DNA from 3 places in the Pseudarthrobacter siccitolerans genome. Region 3 is predicted to be linked to each of the others. Evidence: riboswitches for the same ligand, from Rfam matches in the RefSeq annotation. Region 3 holds a riboswitch; each other region holds the start of a gene.
The links. Region 3 has a riboswitch for cyclic di-AMP ahead of QFZ36_RS03195 (C40 family peptidase). Riboswitches for the same ligand answer to the same signal wherever they lie in the genome.
Positions count from the first base shown of each region.

Region 1: it holds a riboswitch for cyclic di-AMP, as region 3 does, so the genes downstream of both, QFZ36_RS17265 (M23 family metallopeptidase) here and QFZ36_RS03195 (C40 family peptidase) in region 3, are expected to answer to the same signal.
Region 2: it holds a riboswitch for cyclic di-AMP, as region 3 does, so the genes downstream of both, QFZ36_RS16650 (hypothetical protein) here and QFZ36_RS03195 (C40 family peptidase) in region 3, are expected to answer to the same signal.

Region 1 is NZ_JAUSXB010000001.1:3,696,529-3,700,568, forward strand. It holds gene serC (phosphoserine transaminase) at 1-23, opposite strand, end outside; gene QFZ36_RS17260 (metal-dependent transcriptional regulator) at 302-1,009, shown strand; cyclic di-AMP (ydaO/yuaA leader) riboswitch at 1,144-1,355, shown strand; gene QFZ36_RS17265 (M23 family metallopeptidase) at 1,366-2,187, shown strand; cyclic di-AMP (ydaO/yuaA leader) riboswitch at 2,335-2,496, shown strand; gene QFZ36_RS17270 (C40 family peptidase) at 2,567-3,247, shown strand; gene QFZ36_RS17275 (NlpC/P60 family protein) at 3,412-4,040, shown strand, end outside.
Region 2 is NZ_JAUSXB010000001.1:3,557,653-3,561,692, forward strand. It holds gene QFZ36_RS16640 (HAD-IA family hydrolase) at 1-274, shown strand, start outside; gene QFZ36_RS16645 (YdeI/OmpD-associated family protein) at 255-593, opposite strand; gene QFZ36_RS16650 (hypothetical protein) at 746-1,477, opposite strand; cyclic di-AMP (ydaO/yuaA leader) riboswitch at 1,483-1,627, opposite strand; gene QFZ36_RS16655 (HAMP domain-containing sensor histidine kinase) at 1,761-3,260, opposite strand; gene QFZ36_RS16660 (response regulator transcription factor) at 3,268-4,008, opposite strand.
Region 3 is NZ_JAUSXB010000001.1:660,770-664,809, reverse strand. It holds gene QFZ36_RS03200 (protein adenylyltransferase SelO) at 1-706, shown strand, start outside; gene QFZ36_RS03195 (C40 family peptidase) at 779-1,618, opposite strand; cyclic di-AMP (ydaO/yuaA leader) riboswitch at 1,622-1,790, opposite strand; gene QFZ36_RS03190 (dienelactone hydrolase family protein) at 2,091-2,990, shown strand; gene QFZ36_RS03180 (coiled-coil domain-containing protein) at 3,175-4,040, shown strand, end outside.

The DNA.
Region 1 (4,040 bases), 3.0 Mb from region 3:
ATAGTGATGCTGGTTTCGCTCACAAGTGCTCCAATTTCGGCGTGGACGTAACTTTGGTCCGGACGGGTGTTGGCGGCCGGCAGTCGGCGGTGACTGCAACCAGGGCCTTCCTCATTCTGCCTGAAGCGCTGATTCGGCGGGAACCCGGGCCGTCATAGTCCAGCCAATGAGACGCCTGCGTAGCACAGGCGCGAACTATTCGGACAAAGTCAAAATAGGCTAAGCTTTTCCACGGACTACGTCGCAGTCAAGGCGATACGGTGGGACAACGCAAGGTACTGCGCTCGAGGAGCTGAGCTGGATGACGGATCTGATCGACACTACGGAAATGTACCTTCGGACCATTCTGGAGCTTGAAGAAGAGAACATCGTGGCTCTTCGTGCGCGCATCGCCGAGCGGCTCCGCCACTCCGGGCCCACCGTCTCCCAGACCATCGGCCGGATGGAGCGGGACGGCCTGGTGGTCGTCTCCGGAGACCGGCACCTTGAGCTCACCGAAACGGGGCGGAAGCGCGCCACGGAGGTCATGCGCAAGCACCGCCTTGCCGAGCGCCTGCTCGCCGACGTCATCGGTCTCGACTGGGCCTACGTCCACGACGAAGCCTGCCGCTGGGAGCATGTCATGAGCGAACGCGTGGAGCGGCGCATCTACGAGCTGCTCAACCATCCCACGGAGTCTCCGTACGGGAATCCGATTCCAGGCCTGGCAGCCTTGGGCGGTTCTCCGTCACTGGGCCTTGCCGACGGTGCCATCAGCCTCCTGGAAGCGATGAAATCCTATGGTCCGGCATCAGAGGTGACCGTGAGCCGGCTCGCGGAGCCCATCCAGGTGGAGCCGGAGCTGCTGTCCCAGCTTGACGAGGGCGGTATCCGTCCGGGCGCCGCCGTTTCACTGGAGCGGGTGGGTGATTACATTTCGGTGCGCGTTCCCGGCATTGAGGGGGCCCTGGAGCTGCCGCCGGAGGTTGCTGCGCACGTGTTTGTGGCCATCCGCCAGCCCGCGGGCTAGGGACGGCGTACCCCATAACGGGGTGTTTAGGCAAAGATAACGGAATTGTTACTAAGGGGCTTAAGCCTCTATAGTTGAACCAAGCGTTGATATTAAAGCGTTACCTGATCTGGAGCCGAGCTCTGCCAGCGGATCAGGAGCACGAGTCGTAACTGGCAGAGGCGGGGGAACCACAACCGGCAGCGGGGGACTGTCTTGGGGTGAAGTCCGTCAGCAGCAAGCCTCTTCCAGCGAAGGATCCTTAACGGGATATCTCTGTGCCGAAGCTTGCTTACGGCGGACCGGGTCTTTGAACTCTCTGACCTGAATCCGACAGCTAACTTCGCAGGCTTTCCAGAGAGGAACCGTTCTTGACCATGCAGAATTCCAGGGGACGCCGCCGCGCGGCGGGCCCTGCTTCGACACCGCGCGTTGTCGAAGTCATCACCTCGGAGCGCCCACGCGATCCGCACCGTGATGCTCGCCGGCGTCGGGGTCCCCTCCGCCAGGTGACCGAATTCGCAGCCGCCAGCGGCATCGGCCAGAAGGCCGGCATAGCGCTTGCTGCCACCGGCCTGGTCCTCACCGTGACAGTCCCGGCCACCAGTCCTGTTATGGCCACTGACGCCTCGGGCACCGCCCCCGTTGCCGCCTCCTCCGTGACGCCCCAGCCCCAGATTTCCGCGGAAGCCGGGGCCCAGATCGACTTCAGCCGCTCCGCCGTGGTGACCCAGGCTGATCCGGACGGGAAACTGAAGCAGCTGCTCAGCGCGCAGTCGGCCGGCGCTATCAGCCGGGCCGCCTCGGCCGGAAGCCTCGGCGCCCCGCTGGCCGTGATGACCACCGCATCGCCATTCGGCTACCGGGTCAGCCCCATCACCGGCGGCACCGGGGACTTCCACCGCGGACAGGACTATGTGGCCCAATGCGGGACGTCCGTCATGGCTGCGGCCACCGGTACCGTCACGTTTGTGGGCTGGCACCAGTTCGGCGGCGGGAACCGCGTCGTGATCGACCACGGCAACGGTCTGGAAACCACCTACAACCACCTGTCGTCCTTCAACGTCAAGGAAGGCCAGACGGTCTCCCGCGGGGAAGTTGTGGCGCTCAGCGGCACTACGGGGGCGTCCACAGGCTGCCACCTCCACTTCGAAGTCCAGGTCAACGGCGAAGTGGTTGACCCCACCGTCTGGCTGTAGTCAAGTGACGGTGAACTATCAGATGATCTTGACTTGCCGTGACCTGAATGTGACATTCAGTCAAAACTGCTGTACCGTCTAACTCGCGTCAACTTTTCCGAAGTTGACGCTCTTGTGCGGATTGCCTAACTCTGCCACCGCTCAAGGTCCGTTCGCATGACATCGTCTGGCAGGGGCGGGGGAACCAATTTTGGCCTTTCCAGCGGGAAGGCCTTGGGGTTAAGTCACAAAGCTTCCTTGGAAGCCGCGTGGCCGGGTGACTCCCATCCGAATCCGACAGCTCACCTCGCAGGCATTGGGAGAGGCTACCTTCGTGTCTTCACGCCATAATTCTGCGCGCCACCGTGCGCAAACGGTTCGTACCAACCCCTTGGACGCGGTGTCCAAGGCTGTTAGTGCCAATGCCGGGACAGTTGGTCGCCAGGCTGCCGTTATCGCAGCTGCTTCCGGCCTCATCCTGACCATGGGCTTGCCGGCCACCGCCGCAGACACCAACGCTGGTGTGTCCGCCTCAACGGAGTCCGGGTCGGCGCAGACCGCCCTTGCCGTTACTGCGGCCCCCACGGCCACTGTCTCTTTCGAGCGCCCCGTGGTCAAGACCACAGCCGCTCCCAAAGTGCAGGCCGTACGCACCCAGTCCACAGACTCGGGTAACGGAACCGCTGCCACCGGAACCGCTTCCTCCGCCAAGGAGAAGTTGGCCGAAACCGTCTCCTCCGCCTCCACCTCAGGCATCGCCGCCATCGCGTACACCGGCATCGGCCACTCGTACGTGTGGGGCGGCACCAGCCCCGTCACCGGCTGGGACTGCTCGGGCTTCACCCAGTGGGTCTACGCGCAGGCCGGCATCAGCATCCCACGCACCAATGCATGGACTGCCATGACGCCCACATCCACTCCTCAGGCGGGCGACCTGGTGATGCAGAATGGCGGCGCACACGTTGGCATCTACGTCGGCAACGGCATGATGATCAGCGCCCTGAACCCCTCCCAGGGAACGCTGCTGCACGCCGTGGCCGCAACCGGCTCCTCCGCGTTCTTCACTATCTCCAAGGGCTAGTTCTTCGACCTTCGGGTCCAAGGGCTTTTTCTATGCCCAAACACACTTTTCGCTAAATCACCACATCCCCGTTCGGGACGTGCCGGCGTACCCCCAAGATGCCGGCACGTCCAAAACCCCCTGTCTGCCTACAAGGCGACAGGGGAAAACGAAAGAGAGAACTGATGACTACTCGTGCAACCGCACGGCATCGCGCCGAGGTCACCAAAACCAATTCGCTGGCCATCATTGCCAAAGCTGTGGGCGAGAACGCCGGCGGCGTCGGACGCCAGGCGGCAGTGATCGCTGCCGCGTCCGGCCTGGTCCTCACCAGCGGCCTGGCCGCCAACGCTGCCGACGCCAACGTCCAGCGTGACTCTGCCCCGGCCTCCAACCTGGAAGTTGAATCAACGGTTGAGGCTCCGATTTCGGCTGAGTCCACCATTGCCATTTCCTACGAGAAGCCCGCAGTGACCACCACTCCGGCTCCCGTTGTGGAAGCGCCGGAGCCCGAGGTTCAGGTTGAGGTCCAGGAAGCAGCCGCTCCGGCTGCCAAGCCCGTCGTTGCCGCCAAGGTGACCGCATCCGCTCCTGCCGCAGCCCCTGCCGCTTCGGCGAGCGGCAAGGGTGCAGCTATCCTCTCCGCCGCCTACGCCCAGCTCGGTGTGATGCAGGACTGCACCATGCTGGTCACCAACTCCCTGGCCGCCGTCGGCATCAACTTCCACGACTGGCCCGCCGGCTACCTCTCCCTGGGCCGCACCGTGAGCGCCGCCGAAGCGCAGGCGGGCGACCTGATCTACTACGCCGACGG
Region 2 (4,040 bases), 2.9 Mb from region 3:
GACAGCTGAACTGGTGACGCGCGGCAAGCCGGATCCCGAGGGATACCTGAAGGCGGCGGCCAACCTTGGCGTGGATCCTGCGGACGCAGTGGTGTTCGAAGACGCTCCGGCGGGAATCGCTGCAGGGGTGGCCGCTTGCATCCGGACGGTGGCCGTGGGGCCGAACACCGGCCCGCTGCCCGCCGGCGTGCTGCACATCCAGGACTACAGCGCAGTCGTCGTCGAAACCGGCAAGGACGACGACGGCAGGACGGTTATTTCTTTCCGGCTTTGAGGTCCGCCACTACCTTGGCAATGCGGCGCGACCGGGTTTCGGGCGTCTTGGCATCGCCCAGCGGCTCAACGTACCGGCGCTGGGCGCTGAAGCTCAGCGTCGCGTAGAACTTTTGGGCTGCCGGTTCGGCGGCCATCGCTGTCGCGAGGTCCTCGGGAACTTCCACAATCCGGGGTTGGGTTTCCAGTTCCACGTCCACGTCCACGGTGTCGCCAGCGGCTGCCCCGACGAAGTCCCGGTTGGCTGCGCTCAGCGAGATGAGGTTCTGCCCGCCCATCACCGCAATGCTGCTGCGATAGCTCTTGCCGTTGATGGTCACCACCACAGGCGGCGCTTGCCCGCATCCAAGGCCGCAAGAACCTCTTCGGGAACTTCGATGCCGGTCTTGTTTCCGCTGCCCTGGATGGTGGTGGTGAACCTCATGGATGACAGTATGCCGGGCAGCCCGCCGCTCCAAAAGGTTTTGTGTGCTCAGTACCAGTTGTTGGACAGGTGGAAGTTCAGGGCGCCACAAGGTGACTGGTAGCGCTCCTGGATGTAATTCAGGCCCCAGTTGATCTGCGTGCGGTAGTTGGTGAGATAGTCCGGGCCGGCGCTCGCCATCTTTTCAGCAGGCAGGGACTGGACGATGCCGTAGGCGCCGCTGCTTGAGTTGGTGGCCGTGGTGGTCCAGTCGGACTCCTTGGTCCACAGGGTCTGCAGGCACTGCATCTGGTCCGGAGCCCAGCCGTAGCTGGCAAGCTGGCCAGCGGCGTAAGCCTGGGCGCCGGCGGGGTCGTTGACCGCGACGACGAGTGCCGGCTCAGGAGCGGCGGTAGGCGCCGGGGCGGGCTCGGGAGCCGGGGCCGGTGCTGCTTCGGGGACGGGGACTGGTGCCGGTTCAGGGGCTGCCGCCGGTGCCGGCTCTGCCGCCTGCGGGGCCACTGCAATCTCCTCGGCCGCCGGGGCAGGCGCCGGGTTGGCCCGGATTTCGCTCTTCTCAATGCTGAGGTTGGACTGCGCTTCAGCGGCCTTGGTTTCGGTGGCAGCGACCCGGATGCTGGATTCGGTAGCCTGTCCGGCCGCTCCCACTCCTACGAGGAGTGCAGCGGATGCGGCAAGTACAGCCGCGCGCTTGCCGATGAAGGGGATTTTGCCGGCTTCGCGTCCGGCGTGCGGTGCAGACCCGGATTTCGGGCGCGGTTTAACCAGGAATTTGGACATGATGAATCGCCTCTCACACCTGCGGAGTTAGCTGTCGGGTTCGGATGAGGGCATCCGGCCACACGGAAAGAATCACGTGTTGGCTTAACCCCAAGGGCAATAGTGCCCGGGACGGTGGGTCCCCCGCCTCTGCCTTGGTTCAAGAGAAATCCGGGAAGTGGCAGAGCTTGGCGTCATCCGGATATACGGCCCGAACGGGAACCGTACCTAAACGACGGTACAGGAATTCGGAGCACAAGTCACATTTTGGTAACAGAGATCACGACGGCGGCGCGTCGCCTTGCTACGCCTGCGGAAGTGGGAGTTGCAGGGCGAACTGCGTGCGTCCCGGCTGTGACGTCACCGTTACCCTTCCGCCGTGCGCCTCAACAATGGATTCCACGATGGAGAGGCCCAGACCGCTGGTACCTTCGGCAACGGAGGCTCCAGCCTGGTCTCCCGCTCCCTTTCGTGCCGCGTCTGCGCGGGCGAAGCGTGAGAAGACATGGTCCACGAACTCGGCAGGGATGCCGCCGCCGTCGTCCGTTACGGTTACTACCGCCGCCCCTTCAGGTGACTTTCCAACCCCTGTGACCACTGTGGTCCCCGGGGGAGTGTGCTTGCGTGCGTTCGAGAGCAGGTTCATCAGGACCTGGCGCAGCTGGGAGGCGTCGCCGTTGACCACGACGGGCTCGTCCGGAAGCTCCAGCCGCCAGTTATGGCCCGGCGCCATCACCTTTTCGTCGCTGACTCCCTCAATCACCAGTTGCGTAAGGTCCACCTCGGTGAGCTTGAGCGGCTGGCCCTCATCGAGCCGGGCCAGCAGCAGCAGGTCTTCCACCAGGGCGGTCATCCGCTCAGACTGGCTCTGCACGCGGGCCAACGATTTTTCGCCGTCGGGAGTGAAATTCTCCGTCATCCGCATCAGCTCCGTGTAGCCCCGGATGGCGGTCAGGGGAGTGCGCAGCTCGTGCGAGGCGTCGGCCACAAACTGCCGCACCTTGGTTTCGCTCCTCTGCCGCGCCTGCAGCGCGTTGGCCACGTTGTCCAGCATGAGGTTGAGCGCGTGGCCTACGCTGCCCACTTCCGTTCCCGGATTTGAGTTCGACGGCGGCACCCGCACCGCAAGTGCCACTTCACCGGCGTCCAACGGCAGCTGTGAAACGCGGGTTGCCACCTCTGACAGCTGCTCCAGGGGCTTCATGGTGCGGCGGATCAGCACCGTTCCCACCAGCCCGATGAGCAGCAGGCCGCCCAAGGAGACGAACACAAAAGTCCACACCAGGGACGTAAGCGTGCTCTCCTTGGTGGCGAGGGGGAGTCCGGTCACCAGCACATCCCCGTAATTCGTTTTCACGGCTATCAACCGGTAATCACCGTTGGAGAGGGTGCGGTCCACCGGCTGCGCGTCCGTGGCAAGGTCCAGCAGCGCCTGCTTGTCCTCGGCGGACAGCGGCGAGCGGGTGGTGTCCGAGGCGAGGAAGCCGGCGCTGTTGACCTGCCCGTTGAGCACGCGGGCGTTCAGGGTTCCCACGCTCTGGCCACGGGCGTCCAGCGGGTCCCTTCCATTGAAGCCGCCCATGGGCGGGCGGCCCGGATCGTTCGACCGGTCCGCGGCCTGGCTGAGCTGTTCGTCGAGCTGCCGGGTGAGGAAGGCGTCCATCGAGGCATAGCTGGCCACGCCCACTGCACCGCAGATGGCGATCAGCAGAGTCATGGCAAGGAGGATGAGGCGGGTCCGCAAATGCCAGGTATTGGGCTTGAGCCAGCTCCGGCGGTGCGGCGCAGCCTGTTGCGAGGCCATGGTGCGCCTACTCGGCAGGCTTGATGACGTATCCGGCCCCGCGCACGGTGTGGATCATGGGCGGGTGCACGGCATCCACCTTCTTGCGCAGGTAGGAGATGTACAGCTCCACGATGTTGGCCTGGCCGCCGAAGTCGTAGTCCCAGACGCGGTCCAGGATCTGCGCCTTGCTGATTACCCGCTTGGGGTTCTCCATGAGGTAGCGGAGCAATTCGAACTGGGTAGCCGTGAGCTGGAGTTCCTCGCCCGCCCGGGTCACCTCGCGGGTATCGACGTTCAGGACCAGGTCACCCACCACCAGCTCAGCCGTATCCATGGCGGCCACCCCCGATCGCTGGACCAGGCGGTGCAGCCGCAGGAGGACTTCCTCCATGCTGAACGGCTTGGTGACGTAATCGTCGCCGCCGGCCGCCAGGCCCACGATCCGGTCCTGCACAGCGTCCTTGGCTGTCAGGAACAACGCCGGGACCTCGGGCGCGAAGGCGCGGATCCTTCCCAGCAGCTCAACGCCGTCGAACCCGGGCAGCATGACGTCGAGAACCAGGACGTCCGGGCGGAAGTCCTTGGCGAGCTTCACAGCCTCCGGCCCGTCGGCCGCTACGGCGACAGACCAGCCGGCCATCCGCAGGCCCATGCTCATGAGTTCTGAGAGGCTTGGCTCGTCGTCCACCACCAGGGCGCGGATGGGGGATCCGTCCGGGTGGGTGAGCTGGGGAAGGTTGTTTGTCATGGAGTGCGGTGTGGCCATGGAACAACTCTCCGATCACTCGTTTAGCCCGG
Region 3 (4,040 bases):
CATCTCCGGGGAAACCATCGATTACGGGCCCTGCGCGTTTATGGACGCCTTCAACCCCGCGGCGGTCTACAGCTCCATCGACGTCGGGGGGCGCTACGCCTACGCCAACCAGCCGGTGGTGGCCGAATGGAACCTCGCCCGCCTTGCCGAGGCAATGCTGCCGCTCATCAACGAAGACCAGGAACAGGCGGTAGCCCCCGCTGTGGAGGCACTGGGCGCGTTCCGCCGCCAATACAGTGATGCCTGGTTCGCGGGCATGAAAACCAAACTGGGTTTGAAGGAGAGCGCCGCCGGGAGTCCGGAGGCAGAAGAAGCCTCGCAGGTGGTGGACGGCGTGATCGCCATTCTCAAGGACGGGCCGTTGGACTACACCTCGTTCTTCCGGAACCTCGGCCAGGCAGCGCGGGGAAACCAGCGGCCGGCCCGAGGCATGGTCCTGGACCTCGCCGCTTTCGATGCCTGGGCCGAACGGTGGCTGGCCCTGCAACCCGACGCCGGCGTGATGGACCGGGTAAACCCCGCCTACATTGCGCGCAACCACCTCGTGGAGGAGGCACTCGCCGCAGCAACAGAGGGCAACCTCGGCCCATTTAACCGGCTCGTGGACGTCGTCCGCATGCCGTACCAGGAGCGCCCGGGGCTGGAGCGCTATGCCGGGGGAGCACCCGAGGACTTCGGCAGCTACCAGACCTTCTGCGGCACCTGAGCTGAGTTGAAAACGAAACAGGGGCGGCAGGCGGGGAGAAACCCGCCTGCCGCCCCTGTCCGGGTGGTGTGGCTACGCTACGCGGACGAAGGAAGCGCCCGGGAGCCAGCTGATGGAGTGGACCTCAGTCTTGAAACCGTCCACGCCACCGCTCACAACCTGGCCGTTGCCGGCGTACACACCGACGTGGCCGGCGGTGATCACCAGGTCACCGGCAGCGGGGGCACCCACAACGGAGCCGTACTGGAAGAACTGGCCGGGAGCCAGGTCGCCAACACTCTTACCCACGGAACGCAGGGCCTTCTCCACCATGGCGGTGCAGTCCTGCTGGATGCCGACCTGGCCGTAGGCCGAGGCCAGGATGGCAGCGCCGGCGCCCGAGCCGGTCGCAGCCGGAGCTGAAGCGTAGGACACGTTCACTCCGGTGTTGGCCGGAGCCGCGGCAACGGCTGCCTTGACGGGAGCAGGAGCAGCGGCTGGAGCCGGAGCGGCGGCCGGAGCAGCTGCAACGTACCCGGCGCCCGGGATCTGGATCTGGTCGCCGGGGTAGATGATCGCGGAGATCGCCAGGCCGTTGGCGGACAGAACGTCATTGAGGTTGACGCCGTAGGCAGCCGAGATGCCGCCCAGGGTGTCGCCCGAAACCACGGTGTGCACGTTGGCGGCAGCTGCCGCGGGGGCAGCCACGGCAGCGGCGGGCGCCGTGGAAGCCTGGGTGTTAGTGGTCTCGGTGGTGTCCGGTCCGGTTACGCCTGCGTGGGCCGGGGCGCCTACACCGAAGGCAATGCCGGAAGCTGCTGCTACGGCGAGCGCCGGACGGCCAAGTGACTTGGCTGAGACAGCCAAGCCCTGGAGCGCGATTGAGCGGGCCGGAGTCGCGCGGTGACGGGCGGTGATGGAATTTTTTGACACGGTTGATCGCCTCTCCCATGCCTGCGGGGTGAGCTGTCGGGTTCGGGTTGGAGATACCCGGCCGGGAGCGGCTCCGAACGGAACGGAGGGCGCTATCGACTTGACCCCAAGGCCTCTCAGGAGGCCGCGGAAATGTGGTTCCCCCGTCCCTGCCAGCTGGAAACTGATTGAATCCCGGTTCAGTGGCAGGGCTCGGCATACTGACGGGAATGTCCCGTCTGGGAGGGACACCTGAAGACCATAGCCCGCGACGCGACCGATTGTCACATTTGGATAACATACGAGGTGCTTCTCTCGTATTTAGCAAACGACTTGATTCTTCCTACACTCCCCGTTGACCTCAGAAGATAGAAACGCCGGGCGCCCCCAGGTGTTCTTTGTCACAAAGTAATAAAGCCATGCCGAAACCGGCGTCTGAATCTTGCCCACAGGGGCACCGGGTAGGAGGATGACCCCACCTGGAGGAGGCCCTGTGACCCAGCTCGGCAAGTATGAGCAGTATCTGATCGAAGAATTTTTTGACGACTACCGCGCCGGGGCCTTGAGCCACCGGACGTTCACCCGGCGGGTGGCCTTCATTACGGGCAGTATGGCTGCTGCCGCGGCCGCGATGCTGCTGGTTGGCTGCACGCCGAGTGAGGTGCCGCGCAGCACTGACCCGATCCCTGCGGCCGAGCCCCCGGTATCGACTGCCTCCGGGACGGCCGGTTCCGGTGCGGTGCCCGGGGCGAAAAGCCCGCTTTCCGTACCCGAAGGTGCTGCTGGAATGACGACGGCGACTGTCCGGTTTCCGTCCGGTGGAACCTCTGTCAGCGCCTACTTGGCCCGCCCCGAGTCAAACGGGCCCCGTGCTGCAGTGCTGATCTGCCACGAGAACCGTGGACTGACACCCCACATCCAGGACGTGGCGCGGCGCTTCGCGAAGGAGGGCTACGTGGCCCTCGCCCTTGACCTGCTGAGCCGGGAAGGCGGAACTGCCGGCATGGACCGCGATGCTGTTCCCGGTGCCCTCACCTCGGCCGGTGCCCAGCGGCACATTGCCGACTTTGACGCGGCACTGGAGTACCTCCGGGGCCAGGACTTCGTGGACGGTGAACGAATTGCCATGACCGGTTACTGTTTCGGTGGCGGCATCACCTGGCAGGCAGCCACCGAGCTGGACGGCCTGAAAGCCACCGCGGCTTTTTATGGGCCGGCCCCTGACCTGGGCAAAGTCCCGGGGATCAAGCCTGCGGTCTTCGGTGTGTATGCAGAGCTGGATCAGCGCATCACGGGTGCCATGCCGGCGCTCAAGGATGCTCTTGCTGCCACCGGCGTTGTCCATCAGCTCACTGTCTACCCTGGTGTGGGCGGGCCACGCGTTCCACAATGACACCGGTGACCAGTACAACGAGGTCCAGGCCACAGCCGCCTGGAAAGACACACTCGCCTGGTTCAGCCGGCACGTCTGAAGTGCGCCGTCCTGCCCGCTATGAGGAACCCGCAGGTCTCCGCTGCATAACGATGTCAGGAGGCTGGCCTTCAACCAGAGGTTGAAGCCGGTAAGCTTCCGGACTATGCCCCGGTTCGTTACAAAAGCCCGGTCGCCCCTGCCGGCGGCCCTTCTGGTCGTGGCCCTCGCCGCGGCACTCGGGCTGGCACCGGCGGGCGCGGCTGACAGCGACCCGACCGGCGATTACCCCTCCTGGGAAGACGTGCAGGAAGCAAAGCAGACCGAGGCCGGCAAGGCCGCTGAAATCAGCAGGATCAGCAGTCACCTCGATGACCTGCAGGCCAAATCCGAGTCCCTGGGTACCGCAGCCGTCCAGTCGGCGGCCGACTATGCCGAAACAGACTCTGCGCTGCAGGCTGCCAGCGCAAAGGTGGAGGCCCTCACCGCCCAGGTCTCACAGGCAAACACCGCCCTGTCCCGGCACCGGAAGGAGCTCGGGGCGCTCGCCGCCCAGTCCTACAAAACGGGCGGCACCACCATGGGATTCTTCGTTGCCCTGGATGCGATCCAGACCAACAGCATTCAAGGGCTCAATGTGGTGCAGATCGTCGGGGACAAAACGGCAGGACTGGTAACAAAGGCCGAATCCGCGGGCCGGATCGCCACCAGCCTGGCTGCCCGGGAAAGCGCCGCCAAAGCCGAACGCGAGCGGCTGTCCCTTGAAGCCAAGGCCAAACTCGGCGCCGCCCGTTCCGCCCAGGAGGCCATGGCACGCCAGGTGGCGGAGAGCCGGCAGCACAGCGAGGAGTTGACAGCCCAGCTGGCCTCCCTCAAGGGCACGACTGCGGCAGTTGAGGGCGCCTACCGGCAGGGCCAGGCAGCACAGGCCGCTTATGAGGCCGCACAGGCCGCCAAGCGCGCCGCTGCTGAGGAGCAGGCCCGGCAGCAGGCAGAAGCGGCAGCGAGGGCGGCCGCAGCAGCTGCCGTCCG